2 linked regions of the Bdellovibrio bacteriovorus genome follow. Each later gene encodes a partner of the first gene's protein in a complex. Links are inferred from orthologs where the notes say so. Each region holds a gene or a part of one and is shown on either strand. Other genes may lie near its edges.

The links.
Region 2: the proteins of AZI85_RS07335 (region 1) and dnaN are in contact, whole or in part, in a cryo-EM structure (PDB 8GIZ), measured with the Escherichia coli proteins. The link is inferred for Bdellovibrio bacteriovorus from one-to-one orthologs.

Annotation. Positions count from the first base shown.
Region 1 is NZ_LUKF01000012.1:119,686-128,760, reverse strand. Bases 2,982-5,724 are described here. They hold AZI85_RS07335 (ATP-binding protein), read right to left. Parts: upstream 4,954-5,724; coding sequence 4,009-4,953; downstream 2,982-4,008. Other genes in these bases: AZI85_RS07325 (hypothetical protein), read right to left, coding at 5,609-5,724; tmk (dTMP kinase), read right to left, coding at 4,961-5,596; AZI85_RS07340 (TatD family hydrolase), read right to left, coding at 3,224-3,994; AZI85_RS07345 (S1 family peptidase), read left to right, coding at 2,982-3,223. In the rest of the region: AZI85_RS07355 (beta-sandwich domain-containing protein), read right to left, coding at 1-1,144; tpx (thiol peroxidase), read right to left, coding at 1,523-2,023; more of AZI85_RS07345, read left to right, coding at 2,369-2,981; more of AZI85_RS07325, read right to left, coding at 5,725-6,772; AZI85_RS07320 (metallophosphoesterase family protein), read right to left, coding at 6,896-7,687; AZI85_RS07315 (diacylglycerol/lipid kinase family protein), read left to right, coding at 7,670-8,581; AZI85_RS07310 (hypothetical protein), read left to right, coding at 8,679-8,900; AZI85_RS07305 (hypothetical protein), read left to right, coding at 8,963-9,075. UniProt on the Escherichia coli protein: Part of the beta sliding clamp loading complex, which hydrolyzes ATP to load the beta clamp onto primed DNA to form the DNA replication pre-initiation complex.
Region 2 is NZ_LUKF01000001.1:557,974-567,232, reverse strand. The notes cover bases 6,333-9,259. They hold dnaN (DNA polymerase III subunit beta), read right to left. Parts: upstream 8,386-9,259; coding sequence 7,279-8,385; downstream 6,333-7,278. Other genes in these bases: dnaA (chromosomal replication initiator protein DnaA), read right to left, coding at 8,613-9,259; recF (DNA replication/repair protein RecF), read right to left, coding at 6,333-7,279. In the rest of the region: AZI85_RS02815 (hypothetical protein), read right to left, coding at 1-147; AZI85_RS02810 (AtpZ/AtpI family protein), read right to left, coding at 154-378; AZI85_RS02805 (tetratricopeptide repeat protein), read right to left, coding at 378-1,175; gyrA (DNA gyrase subunit A), read right to left, coding at 1,177-3,660; gyrB (DNA topoisomerase (ATP-hydrolyzing) subunit B), read right to left, coding at 3,687-6,104; more of recF, read right to left, coding at 6,152-6,332. UniProt on the Escherichia coli protein: Confers DNA tethering and processivity to DNA polymerases and other proteins. Acts as a clamp, forming a ring around DNA (a reaction catalyzed by the clamp-loading complex) which diffuses in an ATP-independent manner freely and bidirectionally along dsDNA.

The sequences.
Region 1 (9,075 bases):
CCTGATCGCAGCGTAAAGATTTAAGAACCACTGAGGCATTGCGGTAGTAAACCTTTCCATCGTCAGCATCTCTCACGGCAATCAAGCCATTTGAATAACCACCCTCGACAACACCATTGTAGTACTTTCCGCTGAAAGGACCCGAGATCACGTTGTCACCAGCACAGTGTCCTGAAGCCGCACACTTAGAAGCCAACGCGATGATTTTGGTTTCACGACGATAGACTTTTCCATCATCATCGTCCGTCACAAAAACCAGACCGTTGACATATACTGAGTGAATCACTCCCGTATAAAACTTGTTATCAGTGAAAGGCCCTGACAACACTCTCACGCCCTGACAGTAAACACCAGAAACATCACAGCGAACTCGCTTGCTGACGATATTGGAATTTCGTGTGTACGATTTTCCATCATCGTTATCGCGCACTAGGATTTGGCCGTTATTGAATATCTCGACAACTTTCCCAAAGTAGTATTTTCCATCAGAGAAAGGGCCCGAGATCACATCGTCACCGCGATTCAGGCGCGTGTCCTGATAAACCGGTGGCCGAGTGGAATCCGGTCTTTGCGGCGTCGGTGGCGCTGGTGGCGTGGGACGCGTAGGTTGTACGGGTGCCGTGACAGTGCGAAGTTTCATGACGGGTACTTCCCTATCCGCAATCGCCGTCAAAAGAATATTGGCTTCAGCTCCATAGGATTCAGCCACAACTTCAATTGAAACCACACGGTCACTTTGATTTAAAGTTTCGGAAGAGAGCACATTCCCAGCCTCTAACACATCCGAATTTTCTAACTGTCTTGTATTCACGCGAGCGCCCGTATCAGTAACCAACGTCACTCGGTGCAATTTCAACTTCTGCGCGGTGACTCGTAAGTCGATACGAACTAAAGACAGCGCCTGCTTCAAGTCCACTGTATAAAGAGTTCCGTTTGACTTTCTTGAAATCGAGTTGATCGACACAGAGCCCGCAAGCAGATTCGATGCTTGCGTATTTTGTGTGGGCACCGCCGGGGTTAGCACCGGGGCCGGGGTTTGGGTGGTTTCTTCATCGAAACCGGGAAGATCTTCAATACCTGAGGCTTGCGCTAAGTGGGACGTCAGCAAAGACATCGCCATTAGCGTTTTTGTAAACGCTTTCATAGTGTTCTCCGACTTGTTTTCTTAACGTACAAATTTTTAGAGTCGGACCAGTTGCCCCAAGAAATTACAGCCAGCCCAAATTCCGAAGCCGAATATTCCAAAGATCATGCCGTTACGGGAAGTTCCGAAAGTGATGCAGATTTGTTTAGAAACACCCTGGGTCGTTTAAAACTTCGACAGCAGACAATTCGTGGCGGCGCTGATGCTCCCTAAGAGAGCAGAGGGATAAATGAGAGGCAAAAAGAAAAGGCCGATTTGTCGTCGGCCTGCAAACATGCTTGTAATACAATTTTTATCAGAACCACGAATAACAAGTCCCGTTCGGTTCTTGATGGTTCGTGGCCTTATTTTACGCCAGCGGCTTAAAGGGTGACCGACCTAAGAAACCACTGCTGCCAAAGCCGCTTCGTAGTTCGGTTCATTCACGATTTCAGATACCTGTTCGCAGTGAAGAACTTTGTTGTCCTCGGATAGAACCACGACGGCTCTAGAAAGAAGCCCCGCCAATGGAGAATCTTCGATTTGCAATCCCCACTCTTTACCAAAACCGCTGCGGAATGACGATACGGTTTCACAGTTCTTGATGCCTTCAGCGCCACAGAAACGCGCTTGAGCAAATGGAAGATCGGCAGAGATATTCAAAACAACCGTGTTGTTTAATTTCGCCGCTTCTTGATTGAATTTTCTAACAGACGCCGCACATGTGCCTGTGTCTACGCTTGGAAAAATATTAAGAACTTTCTTTTTGCCTGCGAAATTGGCTAGGGATACTTCTGAAAGATCGTTTTTCACAAGTTTAAAATCTTTTACTGTTGTGCCTTTTGCCGGAAGCTCTCCAGTTGTTTTCACTGGGTTTCCTTTAAGAGTGATACTCGCCATATTAGCTCCTTAAGTTAGATTGAAAAATGACATACTCACGTTAATCCTGCGTCTAATATCGCGCAAGAAGAATGCCTCGCGCTGTCTTACATAGGTACGTTTGACTGGCTGACGCCTTTGTCGATTTTTTCAGGATCGAACAGCAACTATCGAAAACAAGATACGAGGTGGAGACTAAATCTTGACGCATTTGCTTACTGCCACCGCGGCAGTAGATTTGTCCTCTAAAGACGCATCCCAATTCCGCTGAATAGTTTCACTTGTCTTTAAACACCTTACCACTTCGTCACCTGAGTTCATACTCTACCTCAGATATTTCTTGGACCCCCATGCAAGGAGATGATCTTGAAAAAGTCACTGTTTCTATTCACAGCATCCACGATGCTCATCGCCTGCTCGCCTGATATCAGTTCCCACGACGCTCTGACATCAGCGCCAGGCACATCCGTCATTGGCGGTCAGCCCATCACGGAAAGAACAACCGAGGCTTCGCGCAGTGTGATTCTTGTTGAGATGACAAATCGCTTTGGCCAAGGCTTAGGTTTTTGTACGGGCACATTGATCGGGCCCCACACGGTCTTAACGGCAGGGCACTGTTTCGATAAACAGCGCCTGCCGTCCCTTTCCGGAGTGAACATCATCTTCACGACGAAAAAATATTCTATGTATCAGCGCTCCGCGGTCGCTCGCAAAGCCAGCGACTGGGAAATTCATCCCGACTATAACAGCACTAAAAAATTATATGACCATGACATCGCCGTGGTTCGCTTTGAAGTCTCTATACCCGATGGATTTCAGCCGGTGGATTTCGATACTGACAGACGTACCGACTACTCTAATGAAGAAGTCTATGTGTATGGCTATGGACGCTCGAAAGATTATACGGGAAGAAAAAACCAGGACATCTATGCTTATCTTGGTCAGCTTCATCGTGGCATCTTGAAGATTGATTCTTCCTACCATCGCTCCGACGATCGCTATTGGACTGTCAGCGGTGCCGACACCTCTATCTGCCAAGGCGATTCCGGTGGACCGCAGTTTTATCATAAAGAGGGCGTACTAAAAATTATCGGAGTAAATTCGGCCGTGCTTGGGCCTAAACTCGCCAACGGACAGTATAGCTGTATGGGTATAACTCAAGCCACAAAAGTCGGTGCGGCTTCAGATTGGATCATCAAAGCCATCGACAAAATGAACTAACTACCATTTTATTTTGGGGAACATCTTCAGAGCATTGATACGCGTTTGCTCGCAGAGCTGTTCCTCAGAAATGCCTTTGAGTTCAGCCACGAACTTCGCCGTATGAACGACGTAAGCCGGTGTATTCTTTTTTCCGCGCATAGGAATAGGTGCTAAGAAAGGAGCATCGGTTTCAACGTGAATACGATCCAGCGGCAACATCTTCACCGTCGCGCGAAGACTGTCGGCGTTTTTGAAAGTCACAACTCCACTGATGGAAATATTGAGCCCCACATCCAAAGCCTGCTTCGCAAGCCACTCCGTTCCCGTAAAGCAGTGAACAAGACCCGTCACTTCGCCTTTAAATTCTTTCAAGATCTCAATCGTGTCTTCTTCCGCATCACGCGTGTGAATTTCAATTGGAAGTTTCGTGCGTTTCGCGATTTCCAACTGCGCGCGGAAAGCTTCTTTCTGCTGTTCGCGAGGTGATTGGTCATAGTAATAATCTAAACCGATTTCCCCAATCGCAACCACGCAAGGTTCACTGGAATGTTCTTCAATGAAGCGGCCCGCTTCTTCGGTATAAACTTTTCCGTCATGAGGATGAACTCCCAACGTGCAATACACATCGGGATAATACTTACGGGCGATGTCCAAAACGATGGGATGATCACCAGGCTCGGTACCAATAGTGATGATTTTACGAACGCCGGCAGCTTTTGCATTGGCAATCGCAGCTTCGACGCCCTCTTCGAGCATGTTTAAATGAGCGTGAATATCAATCCATTCCATAGGGCTAGTATACCCTAGGGACGATGGGTAATAAAGAACTCTTCCATAACCAATTGAGGATCACGGTTGGCGCCAAAGGACTGCTCTACCTGCAGGGACTTCTGCATTAAAGCCAACAAGAATTCGCGGTTGTATTCGGCCAAGGTCTTAATGATCGGCGCCTGATCCAGATTCGTGATCTGAGTTTTAGCACCTTCTTGAAGATAGATAGCATCCTTCATAAAGCTGACCCAGTAAGAAATCAGACGCTGCCCTTGCGCACGATCTTTGAATTCCGTGCGCCAAGTTTCATTCAAAAGAAAATCCGCGTCCGTCAAAAACAAGTTCAACATCTCGACGGATTTTTGACGAAGCTCTAATTCAGGGCCTTCTTGCAACTGCGCAAGCTTCTCGAAACTTCCACGAGCCGCACGCAAAGCCCAAGCTGGCGCCTTCACTTTTTTCTGAAGATCTTCCGACGTCAAAGGTTTGAACTGTACAATGCGAGAACGCGAGCGAATGGTTTGCATCAAACCTGCAACACTCGGAGCGATCAAAAAGAAGAAGGTTCCTTCAGGTGGTTCTTCCAGAGTTTTTAACAAGGAGTTCGCGGCCTGCGGATTTAAATTCTGCGCTTGATCGATGATGATCACGCGATTTCCGGAAAGACTTTTCAGACTGAGGAACTCAATCACCTCGCGGGCTTGTTCCATCTTGATTTGCGCTCCGGAAGGCTCAATGACTTTTAGACCTTCATGAGTTCCTTGCGCCATTCGAAAACACGATGGACATTTGCCGCAACCACGAGGACTTTGTGGGCATGCCAGTGCTTGCGCCAAGCCTTTGGCGGTGAGCTTTTTTCCAATGCCCGCAGGTCCGACAAAAAGATACGTCTGCCCGGGCTTTCCCTGTTCAAAGGAAGCGACGAGCTTTGCGATAATATCTTGATGTCCTAAGACGAAATCGAGCAGTCGAGCCATCAACAACCTATTTCAAAATATTCTTTTCGGCCAAAGCCTTCAGAAGTTGTTGGAAAAGAACTTCGGGAGTTTCTTGGGCATTGAGCACAAGCCATGAAGACGCTTCAGCGCGAGCTTGCTTTAAAAAAGACTGGCGCACTTTTTCATGAAAGGAATCTGCTTCAGATTCAATGCGGTCTTCACTTTCTCCGTTAGCAGCACCTCGGCCTTGACGGCGCGAACGAGACTCTTCGACAGAAAGATCCAAAAGAATGGTCAGATCGGCTTTAAGCCCGCCCGTAGCGAAGTCATTTAAAGTCATCACGTCTTTTTCGGAAATATCACGACCGCCACCTTGGAAGGCCACAGAGCTTGCGGTGAAGCGATCACAAAGCACCCAAGTTCCTTTGGCCAAAGCTGGACGGATCACTTGTTCGACGTGTTGAGCGCGACTTGCTTCATACAAAAGAAGTTCAGTGCGTGGAAGTGGCGAAGGCCCTTCCGTACGAAGAATCATATTGCGAATTTCATCCCCAAGAGGTGTTCCGCCTGGTTCACGAGTGCGTTGAAAAGCCACTCCACGACGCGCCAACTCCCCTTCAAGGGCCCGCATCAAGGAGCTCTTCCCAGAGCCATCCAATCCTTCAAAAACCAAAAATTTCATTAAGGCCAACTTCTAATTAAAGACTACACTGCAGCTACGGCCACGGCCGTACGAAAGAACTTTGTCAGATATAGCGCGATAGACGTCAACAAAACGCATTCCGACAAGGCGCATTGAACCGCGAACGTCGCCAAATTCGAGTCTGACGTAGCCCTTCACTAATGGGGACACCGTGACACGAATAAGACTGTGGCGTTCAAAACGGTTGGTGAAAGTCAATAAGTCCGCCAAAGGAGGCGGAGGAAGACCTAAACTCGAGCTCAATCCTGCCGAGAAATACTCAGGTGATGACACGCTATAACCAGGCACCGCCGGCGGATAAAACGAGCTGCCTTTTAAAGTGTCCGCGCCACTGCGACGACCTAAAGTAATACCTGCTTTACCCACAAGACCTAAAACCGAAACCGCCGCTTTTGTATTATCGAAGTTTTCAGAGTTGTGGAAAATTTCAAACACGAATGCGCGCTTGGATTTATTAAACGCGAAACTTAAGCCCACTTCTTCAGCACCACCGCCGCCTTTGCGCAATACGCCTGTTTCCGCCAAGGCGCCTACAGAGACGCTTAAACCAAATTCATTTGAATCAATAACCAAAGGAGCCTGCGACCATAATTTATAATCAATTCCTTTTAAAACTGCTTGAACCGCTTGATGACTGCGCACCGAAAAAGTTCTTTTTTCTGAAGGCGTCTGTTCAACCGTTTTACCAAAAGCCTGTTTCGTTTTTACCTTCACGAAACTAAACGCATCACCAACCAGGCTGCCCGCTCCAAATACAAACTTTGTAGAGTTCATAATCCGAGCTGCATTCGCTAAGAACATCAAACGCATTTCTTGGAACTTTTGTTTTCTATCTTCAGGAAGACTTTCATAGGCCAGCATCGGGTCGGCCTCTTCAATAGAACCACCGCGCGCAAGAATCTGCTGCTTTACTTTTTCGGGAAGTTTTAAACCTAAGGCCGCTTTCATTTCTTCGCGGTCAGGATAGCGATCAAATTCATAGATCTTATCTTCGGCTATTTTGATAAGCGTGCGCTCGTGCTCAGCCACCTGAGCCTTATCAAGCACCTTCTCTTCTAACTCAGTCTCAATACGAGACGGGTCTTCAGCCCATGAATAAGCTGAAGGCAAAAGGAAAAGCAAAGCCACCAATAAGAAGCGCCATTGTGTTTTCATACTGGTGGGACTTGGGTGCAAAGCCAAGACCGGGCTATTTTGATTACTAAGTATTTGATTGGACGAGAACTCACATGTCTAAGCCTTCGACATCGAACCAGCCCAGGGCACTAGGAAGCAGCCTCACAGATTAATAAATGGTTCCCATTTAACGGACTTGTGAACTTCGCCCTTCGGAATGACAAAGCCTTCTTCTGAGAGAAAATAAGTCTCTATATTCACGCCCGCATTTTCCGTGGTGATGATGTGGAAGCTATTCACCTCGCCACGCAGACGATCCGACGTTGCACTCCCCGCGGACACATGCAAAATCTGATGACGTTCTTCATCCTTCACAGTCGCGACCCAGTTTAAATGCGAATGCCCGCTCAGAACTAAGTGCGGTTTCAAAGCCAAAACTCTTTTGGCTAGATATTCAGGCTGAATGCGCGCCAAATCTTTCGGTTGAAACAGCGGATGATGACAGGCAATCACCCGCAGAGCCGAATCCGGCGCCTTAGAAAAAGCGCTCTCGGCGCGTTCGATATCTTTTTTTAGAATACGTCCTTCTACAGGACGAAAAACACTGGCGGTGCGAAATCCCACGATGACCATTTCCGGATCTTCAAAAGTGTCAGTCGTCACGCTGCGGATAAAACGATTGTAGTTTCTCAAAGGTTGCAACAGTCGCGCGACGAAATTGTACAAAGGAATATCGTGATTCCCAGGAATCGTTAATACTGGAAACGGAGATCGTTTGATGAACTCGGCCGCAGCTTGATATTGGCCTTTACGGGCTCTTTGAGTCCAATCCCCCGTCATGACGATCAAATCCAGTTTTTGCTGTTGAGCCGCCAAAAAACTTTCTAGCGCCTCAATAGCCGGAGGATGAATGCGCCCGAAGTGGAGATCAGAAATATGCAGAATTCTCTTCATCAACACACTATGAAAAAGATCCTGGTGTTGGTCAACCCCAAGGCTCGGCAGGGCCATCAGGTGCAGGAAGAAATCACAGCATGGTTGAAAGAAAACGGCTACGAGGTGTTGGATCACAATCAGAAATCTGGCAGATCCATGGTTGAAGTCATCGATCATTTTGCAAAAGAAAATCCAGTTGTCTTGGTCTCCGGAGGCGACGGCTCTGTGCGCGAGGCCTTACCCGCTTTGATTCGTCACAATCTTCCGTTGCTTTTGATTCCTTCGGGGACCGCGAATAACTTAGCTCGCACTTTGAATATCCCGACGAATATCAAAGACGCATTAGAACTTCTTAAAACCGGACAGATCCAGAGTGTGGACACGGGAATTGTGAACGGCATACCTTTTATGAATGTGGTAGGCTTGGGTTTAAGCACTCAAGTCAATCGCGTCGTCCAATCAGACCTGAAACGCTGGCTAGGAGTTTTTGCCTTTATACTCACCGCCATCAAGGTTGTTTTACGAATGACACCTTTCTGGGTTCAACTGGAGTTTGACGGAAAAATTCACAGCGCTTTTTCCTGGCAAGTCAGTATCTGCAACGGCAGAAATTACGGGAACGGACTTGTCATTCACAAGGATGCTTCTTTGGAAGACGGCACTCTGCATGGTTTGAGTACAGAATCCAAAAAGTGGTGGCATTCTTTCGTCTTAATTCCCGCATTGATCACGGGAAAATTTAAACGAGAAGACGATGTGACAAGTTTTTCTGGGCAAACAATCCAACTTCGCACCAAACGCACCATGCATGTCGACGTGGATGGCGATGTGCGCACGACAACGCCTTTAAAAATCCGCGTCCTGCCTCGATCTTTAAATATTTTTGCACCCATTGAATCCCCTCAGACCTAACTCTTATTTTGAGTTTCAATTGCATAATAAACAGGACCTTTTGCAATTTTGCCGCACGTATTTGCTAAAATGAGGAATGTCATTTGAGGAGGTTCCAATGGCTGATAAATACATCAACAATATTCAACCGGTCTTTACCACACCTCAAAAGCCGATCGATAGGCCCAAACAATTTCATACGATGGAAGGCCCACCGGAAGAATTCATCAATGAATATGATGGAAAAGGCAAAGTGCCAACTCCAGAAGAAAGTAAGTCCTCATCTTCTTCTCCAGGTGAAAACTTAGAGAACGAAGATAAAGACAACTTCTCTCATTAAAAAGGCGCGCAACGCGTGCGCCTTTTTATTGCCTTCAATGTTACTGCGGCATACAAATTCGTATGCGTATTTTAAATCTTTTATTCTTTCTTCTATTTCCTATTCTCGTCTCTGCGCAGACTTCGACTTCTGAACCTGCTGCTCCAGAGGCTGAAAGAAATCAGCTTGAAAAGAT
Region 2 (9,259 bases), on another replicon or contig:
CCAGCCCCAACCCAGTAATAAAAAGCTAAGAAAGATGGTTGAAGACCCCGCCACAAAGGATAGCGCGTGTTGCGGTGCGGAAAAAAGATGCAAAAGCAGGCCGCCAAGAACGATCACAAAGATTTGCGCTATTAAAATAGGTTTCATGGCTTCCTAGGGTTTGTCGGAATCTGAATTCTTCTCATCCTCTTTTTGCAGCTTACGAAGAAGCCAGATGACTCTCCATAACCAACCAATCAAAGCCGCAAAGGTCAAACCCACAAAGATAAGGCCTTTTGTTTGATACTTTTGATCGAGGAATTGCCCTAGGTAAAAACACCCCAAGATCAAACCGACAAGTTCAAAGCCCATGGATGCAAAAATTATATACTTCTTCATTACTTCCTAAAGCCTTTCGCTCCCGGAGCATTTTTCATGCGCTCTTGCATGCGCTTGATTCGAAGTTCGATGTATTCAGGTGGATTGTATTTTTCTTTATGGGCTTCAAGAACGGCAATGGCACTCTTAAAATCCAAATTTTCTTCATAACAAACAGCCAAAGTCAGCGCGACGTTTTCTTGAATCGCCTTTTCAGGATACTTTTGAATGAGCTCTTTAAATATCTCTGCTGCTTTTGCGAAGTCTTTGCGCGCGACCAAGATATTTCCTTTTAACATCAAAGCACTAAAGCGAGTGTTTTCATCACCTTTAAGTTTTAAGAGTGAATCAATCTCGGACTCAGCTTGAAAGAAATTATTCTGATAGTACTGAGCACGCGCGATGTTCATCTTATATTGAGCCGCCTCTAGATCCGTGTGAGGCATCTGTTGAAGCTTACTATATTCAATGATCGACTGCTGATAGTTCTGAAGATTATTAAAATAAATCGCCGCTATTTGCTTTTGCGATTCTAGGCGCTCTTTTTCGTCGGTGGAATGCAAAACAATGAAATGATGATAATCAACGGCTTTATTGAAATCTTTGATCTCAAAAAACGAAATGCGTGCAGCTTCGCGAGCGGCTTCTAAAGGATATTTTGTCGGAGCATTTCTTTTGATGACTCGATCTAAATAGCTCAGGCCAATACGGTAATGTTCCTGAGCTATTTCTTTTTGGGCTTGCTTATAATCCGCCTCCTCTTGGGAAGAGCAGGCGGTGAGGGCCAGCACTAAGACAATCAGAAGGCCTCTGACCATCTTAGTGAGTGACTCCTGCCGGAGCCGGTGTTGATTCTTCAGTTGCATCATCTTCTTCAACGACTGCAACACCTGTCACGGTTTCTTCTTTTTCATCGATATTGATCAAACGGACACCTTGAGTGTTGCGTCCTAGAACAGAGATGTCCGTCACTTTCATGCGGATAACTTGTCCTTTATCAGTGGAAAGAATAAGTTCCATTTTTTCTGAAACTTTCTTCGTACCGATAACCACGCCCACTTTTTCCGTCGTTTTCTGAGTGATAATACCAACACCACCACGAGATTGGATGCGGTATTCGCCTGTTTCAGAGCGTTTACCGTAACCTTTTGATGTCACCATCAAGATAGTGTCTTTCGTGTTTTTCTCTAAAACTTCCATCGCCACAACGATGTCGTCTTTAGCTAAAGTGATAGCTTTCACACCACGAGCCGTACGACCCATTTCGCGCACGTCGGCTTCGTTAAAGCGGATCGACATACCTTCTTTAGTCGCAATGAAGATATCACTTTGACCGTCAGAGATCTTAACGTCGATAACGCCGTCTTCAAGATCTGTCGTCAAAGCTATGATACCAGCGGCTCTTGGATTCGCGAATGAATCTAAAGATGTTTTCTTAATCACACCTTTTTCAGTCAACATAACAACGTATTTGTTTTCGCTGAATTCATCCACCGGAAGAATCGCACGAACACTTTCACCACTTGCTAGCTGAACGACGTTTGCCAAAGATTTACCCTTAGAAGTGCGGCTTCCTAGAGGAAGTTTATGCACTTTACACCAGTAAACTTTACCCTTGTCCGTGAAGACAAGAAGCATAGTCTTAGTCGAAGCGGAGAATAGATCTGTAACGTAGTCTTCTTCTTTCGTTTCCATGCCTTTTAAGCCTTTACCACCACGTTTTTGCACGCGGTATTCAGCTGTCGGCATACGTTTGATAAGACCTGTGTTGGTAACAGTGACAACCATGTCTTCATCAGCGATCAAATCTTCGTCTTCAATATCATCAAGGTTACCTTGGATTTGAGTACGACGAGGATCTGCGTAACGTTTTTTAATATCTTCTAGTTCGCCCACGATAATTTTGTAAATTTCGCGAACATCAGCAAGAACGAACTTCAACCAGTCGATTTGTTTCATCAACTCTGCAAGTTCTTGGATGATTTTATCACGTTCTAAACCCGTCAAACGTTGCAAACGCATTTCAAGAATCGCAACGGCTTGGCGTTCTGAGAATTCAAATTTCGACATCAAGGCTTCACGAGCCGTCGTCGCTTCTTTGGAAGCGCGGATCGTTTTGATCACTTCTTCGATGTGATCCAGGGCTTTTTTCAAACCTTCCAAAATGTGCGCGCGCTCTTGGGCTTTTTTAAGTTCGAAGATACAACGTTTCGTAACAACGTCACGACGGTGATCAACGAAAGCTTCAAGCATGCCTTTAAGATCGAAAGTAACCGGTTGGTTTTTCGCATCCAAAGCCAGCATGATGATACCCAAGCTGATTTGCATTTGCGTATATTTGTAAAGGCGATTCAAGATCACGCTGGCGTTTTCACCGCGTTTCAATTGAATCACGATACGCATACCTTCACGAGAAGACTCATCGCGGATATCAGAGATACCTTCAATTTGTTTGTCGCGAACAAGGTCTGCAATGCTTTCGATCAATTTTGCTTTATTAACTTGGTAAGGGATCTCAGTAACGATGATCTCTTCACGGTCTTTACCCGGTACAATTTCCGCAACCGCTTTCAGTGTGATGATACCACGGCCTTTTTTATAGGCCTGCAAGATACCTTCACGACCTGCGATCACACCGTAAGACGGGAAGTCCGGGCCCTTAATGTGAACCATCAAGTCTTCAAGAGTACATTCAGGTTTATTGATAAGTTCAATACAACCATCAATCACTTCGCCCAAATTGTGCGGAGGAATATTTGTCGCCATACCAACGGCGATACCGGAAGAACCGTTCACCAAAAGATTTGGGAACTTCGCAGGAAGAACTAGAGGAATCTGCAAAGAGTCGTCGTAGTTCGGTCCGAATGGAATAGTTTCTTTATCGATATCTTGCAGAAGTTCTTCCGCAAGGTGAGTCATACGGATCTCAGTGTAACGCATAGCTGCCGCGCTATCACCGTCGATAGAACCGAAGTTTCCTTGTCCATCCTCAAGTGGATATCTCAAAGAGAAATCCTGGGCCATACGAACCATAGTTTCGTAAACCGCAGAGTCACCGTGAGGATGGTATTTACCGATTACGTCTCCGACCACACGAGCAGACTTCAAGTAAGGTCTGCCAGGTCGGTTGTTCATTTCACTTTGTGCAAACAAGACACGGCGATGAACAGGTTTTAGACCGTCACGAACATCGGGTAGGGCACGACCCACGATAACGGACATCGAGTACTGAAGGTAGGCATCACGCATTTCCTTACTGACATCGACGCGGGTTACGCCTTTTTCTTCATTATTATTTTCCATAACTTCACCAACTTAAAAAACTAAAATTAAACGTCCAAACTACGAGCAAGAAGGGCATTGTCATGGATGAACTGACGACGCGGTTCAACCATTTCACCCATCAAGATTGAGAATGTCTCATCCGCTGCAACAGCATCATCGATATTTACTTGAAGAAGAGTGCGGTTTTCCTTATTCAGCGTAGTTTCCCACAACTGCTCAGGATTCATCTCGCCCAATCCTTTGTAACGTTGGATGTACATTCCTTTTTTCGTAGATTCCATCACGTGAGTGTAGAATTCGTTGTAGTTATCGAATTCGATTTCTGTTTCACCTTCCAGGATTGTCATTGGAAGAGTGCTGACACCTTGGATGTCATTCCAGATTTTACGAAGCTCGATGATTTCCGAAGAACGCAAGCTTTCAAGACTGAATTTCGTCGTCATGCGATCTGCGTAACGAACAGTGTAGATGTCAGCATAAGGTTTTCCTGTAGCTTCATCTGTTTTAACTTCGCCTTTGTATTCAGTGATACCCAGCTTTTGATTTCCTTTAATCCAGTCGCCTAGATCATTCAAAGATGTTTGGATTTTTCCAGCATCTGCAAAAGTCTTTTCGAAATCACCAATTTTGCTTAACAAGAAATACAAAACGTCTCTGTCGTATTTTTTCGAAGACACACGTAAAAGATCGTTGAATCTTTGGATGTTCAAAATCAGTTGGCGAAGATCTGCTTCTTTCAAGCTCTCTTTCCCTTTGATTTTGAAAGCATTAAGACCAGAACTCAAAAGGAACTCAGTCAATGCCGCTTCGTTTTTCAGATAAGTTTCTTCTTTACCTTTTTTCGCACGGTAAAGAGGTGGCTGAGCAATGTAAACATAACCGCGCTCAAGAACTTCTGGCATTTGACGATAGAAGAATGTCAAAAGCAGAGTCATGATATGCGATCCATCGACGTCGGCATCGGTCATGATGATGATTTTGTGATAGCGGATTTTATCCACGTTCACGTTGTCTTTGCCGATACCCGTTCCTAAAGCCGAGATGATAACTTTGATCTCTTCAGAAGAAATAATTTTATCAAAACGCGCTTTTTCCACGTTCAAGATTTTACCTTTCAAAGGCAAAATCGCTTGCGTACGACGGTCACGTCCTTGTTTCGCGGATCCACCGGCAGAGTCTCCCTCCACCAGGTAAAGTTCGCAAAGTGCAGGATCACGTTCTTGGCAGTCCGCCATTTTACCTGGCAAAGATCCACCATCCAACGCCGTCTTACGACGAGTTAAATCACGAGCTTTACGAGCGGCTTCACGGGCACGCGCTGACTCCACACACTTAGAAATAATATTTTTAGCAACCGAAGGATTGCGATCCATCCAGTCGGCTAATTTTTCATTTACCAGAGCTTCAACGATACCTTTGACTTCCGTGTTACCCAGTTTGGTTTTCGTTTGCCCTTCGAATTGAGGTTCACGAACTTTCACCGAGATAACCGCTGCCAAACCTTCACGAATGTCTTCACCCTCAAGGTTTGCTTTCAAATCTTTCAAAAGATTTTTTTCAGTCGCGTAAGCATTCGTTGTACGAGTTAAGGCCGCACGGAAACCCACAAGGTGAGTACCACCTTCGTGAGTGTTGATGTTGTTACAGTATGTGAAAATGGATTCCGAATAAGAGTCATTCCACTGCAAAGCGATTTCAACATCGACGTTGTCTTTTTCACCTCGGAAATAAACAACTTCATTGTGAAGAGATTTCTTAGATTGATTCATGTACTGAACGAATTCAGCCACGCCATTAGCGTATTGGAAATCTTGTTTTTTACCTGAACGCTCATCTTTCAAAGAAATATGAAGACCTGCATTTAGGAACGCAAGTTCACGAAAACGATTCGCAAGGGTTGCGAAATCGTAGATGACTGTTTCGTCTTTGAAGATTTGACGATCTGGTTTGAACGTCACTGTCGTTCCAGTTTTAGCGGAAGCTTCACCTTGAGCAACCGGCGCCACAATACGGCCGCGCTCGTAGTTTTGTCTCCATACGAAACCTTCACGATGAACTTCAACAGAAACACGATCAGAAAGCGCATTTACGACGGAAGCACCCACACCATGTAGACCACCGGATACTTTGTAACCACCACCGTCGAATTTACCGCCGGCGTGAAGTACGGTCATAACGATTTCAAGAGCAGATTTTCCATTTTTATGAGCGCCCACAGGAATACCGCGGCCATCATCTTCCACTGAAACTGATTCATCGGCATTGATCGTGACGTAAATGTGTTTGCAATGACCTGCAAGATGTTCGTCTACCGAGTTATCCACAATCTCATACACAAGATGGTGATAACCTTTGAAACCGGTATCACCGATATACATCCCTGGACGTTTACGAACCGCTTCAAGTCCTTCAAGAACCTGAATCGAGTCGGCGGAATATGTTTTTTGTTCTTCGACTGACACTGTGTACCCCTCACTGACTGCATACACTCTGGAAACCCAGAGCGAAGTTATTCATCGAGGATGTGACCATCCTTGATGCGCAAAACGGAAAGCTGATCGAGGCTGAAAGATTCAGGCAATGTGAAATCTGTCGTCGTCACAAAAATCTGCGTATTGATCTCGTGTAAGAACGTAATCAGTGCATCTCTTTTGGCTTTATCGAGTTCAGATAAAACATCGTCTAACATCAAAACCGGATAGGTTCCGTGAGCCTTCCTATGATACACAATTTGGGCCATTTTGAAAGACAATATGATGGCTCTTTGCTGCCCTTGGCTACAATAAAATCTTGAGTCTTTTTGCCCATATAGGAACACAATATCGTGCTTGTGAGGGCCTACCAGACTGGTTCCAGATGAGAGCTCCGCATCATGCAGTTCATTCATCCTTTTTTGCAGAGCAAATTGGACTTGTTCTCGGGAAAAACCCACCGCATTTTGATCCGAAATCACGTATTCCACCGAGATATCCACAGCGTCATTCTTCGAAATGTACTGCATGGCATTATTAAAGTCTTTGGAAAGACCAGCCAGTGCCGTGATCCGGGCGTAGCTTAAATCGGCCGCTAAACGCAAGAATTGGGGGTTTAGAGCGTCCAAAAGGTTCACCGTGACCGTTTTGTCGTTCAAACCCTCCAAATAGTTTTTAAGGATCTTATTGCGCGTTTTCAAAGCTTTGCGATATTCCGCGATCAAATCCGCATTTTTTCGTTCAAAGGTGATGAGCAACTCATCCACAAGTTCGCGGCGATGATCCGCACCTTCTTTGATCGATGCTAAACTTTCAGGACTGAACACGACACTAGCAAAAATTTTGCGAACATCGGTTGAAGAAACCTTCTTGTCATTCAAAGTTAAAACTTTGCGACTTTTGCTTAATCCAAGTTTGAGTTTGTAGTGAAGATCATTTTGAGTAATCAGCGCTTGAATCAATGCCTCTTGGTTATTCGAGTTGATCAAAGTGCGATTGTCACTGTAGCGGAAGGAGTCTCCTTGAGAAATTAGATACATCGCCTCAAGAAGATTTGTTTTACCCTGACCATTTTCACCGACGAACACATTCACACGCGGAGAGAATGGAACCACTACGTCCCGATAATTACGAAAATTAACAAGACGTAGCTTTTCAAAAATCATCAGATTCTCATAGGCATCACAACGCAAGTGTAAGACGTGTCGTTGTGAGGACGGATCAATCCCGGAGAAAGATGATCATTCAATTCGAAATCAATTTTGTCTTGGCTCATGCTCGTCAAGATATCAGTCACATACTTCGCGTTGAAACCGATTTTGATTTCTCCGCCTGCGTATTCAACTTCGATTTCTTCTTTCGCATCACCAAGCTCTGGGTTGTTTGAAGAAATTTCCATGCGGCCGTTTGAAAGATTCAATAACACCGCTTTGGATTTTACGTTCGCTAAAAGTGATACACGTTTTAGCGAAGTCAAAAATGCTTCACGGTGGATCATCACTTTTTGCGGAAGTTTCTGTGGAATAAATTGTTGATAATTCGGGTACTTTCCTTCGATCAAACGAATCATCAAAATTGTTGATGAATGTTTAAGTACGAATTGAGAACCTTCAATCGCGATTTCCACATTGCCATCGATGCCTTCTAAAATCTTTTTGATTTCATGAAGACCTTTACGAGGAATGATAACACCTTGAGTAGCTGCCACTTTCACTTCCGAAAGTGGTTTATTCACTAGACTCATACGGTGACCATCTGTTGCCACCATTTTAAATCCGCCTTGAGGTGAAAGTTCAAAGAACACACCGTTCAAGTGGTAACGAGTTTCATCGTTAGAAACTGAGTAGATTGTTTTATCAATCATCTCTTTCAACACACCGGCACTGATGCTGATGAAACCTTGAGAGTTGTATGTTGGGAAGATCGGATATTCTTCAGCAGAGATACCTACGATTTTTGAAGTGTACTTCCCTTGCTTGATTTCCAACCAGTTGTTTTCTTTTTTGATTAAAGTAATGGGACCTTCAGAAAGTTCTTTTGCGATTTCAAAAAGACTTTTTGCAGATACTGCCACTTTACCTGGCTGATGAACTTGAACCTTGGTTTGGTCAGTAAGGCTGACTTCCAAATCTGTGGCAAAGACTTTCAAAGCATTTTGGTCAGCTTCCAAAAGAACGTTGATAAGAATGGGCATTGTATTGCGCTTCTCAACAATGTTCTGTGTCTTTCCGATAAGGCTTAATAAATCTCTTTTATCAATTTCAAGTTTCATACAACCTCTTGAGCCCTCTTATTAACTATTACTATTAATATAAATAACTAGTAGTAGTAGTAGGGGCGTGGAAAACCTAACAAATCCCCTAAACCCATGTAAACACTAAAAAACACTTGTGGATAAAGACTCTGCATAAATCGTCTTAAACTCGGTTGATTTTGGGGGTAACTTGGATCCACATTTTAAGCCCCAATTTTTTCCTCAACCTTATCCACAGTCCACATTCACACCCCTGTGATATTGTGGATTCTCTGTTCTAAATCTTCGATATCTTTAGAAATATCTTGATCCGTGGATTGTAGATTCTTGACGCGTTCTAGGGCATTCATCACCGTAGTGTGATCTTTTCCGCCAAAAGCCTTCCCGATATCCACCAAAGATTTATCTAAGAACTTCTTTATCAAATACATCGCAATTTGACGTGGAACGACAATTGGTTTGGCGCGAGTCGAGGATTTAAGATCCAAAACACGCACTTTAAAATGATCAGCCACAAGCTTCATGATCTCTTCAACAGAGATCGTTGATTGCGTTTCATGGTGCGAAAGAATGCGTTTAACGAGCTCATGATCAATCGGCAGGCCTTGTAGTTCCGAGAACATTTTGACCTTTTTAAGATTGCCTTCAAGCTCTCTGATTGAACGTTTCGAGATTCTTGCGATGTAGTTCACAACATCTTCCGGCAAACGAACGTTAAATTTTTCGGCTTTATAACGCAGAATCGCAATACGCGTTTCTAAATCAGGCATGGTGATATCAGCAATCAGACCACGCTCAAGACGGGTGCGACTGCGGTCTTCTAAACCATGGATATCTTTCGGCATACGGTCGCTGGCCAAAATAACTTGCTTACGACTATCGATGAAGCTGT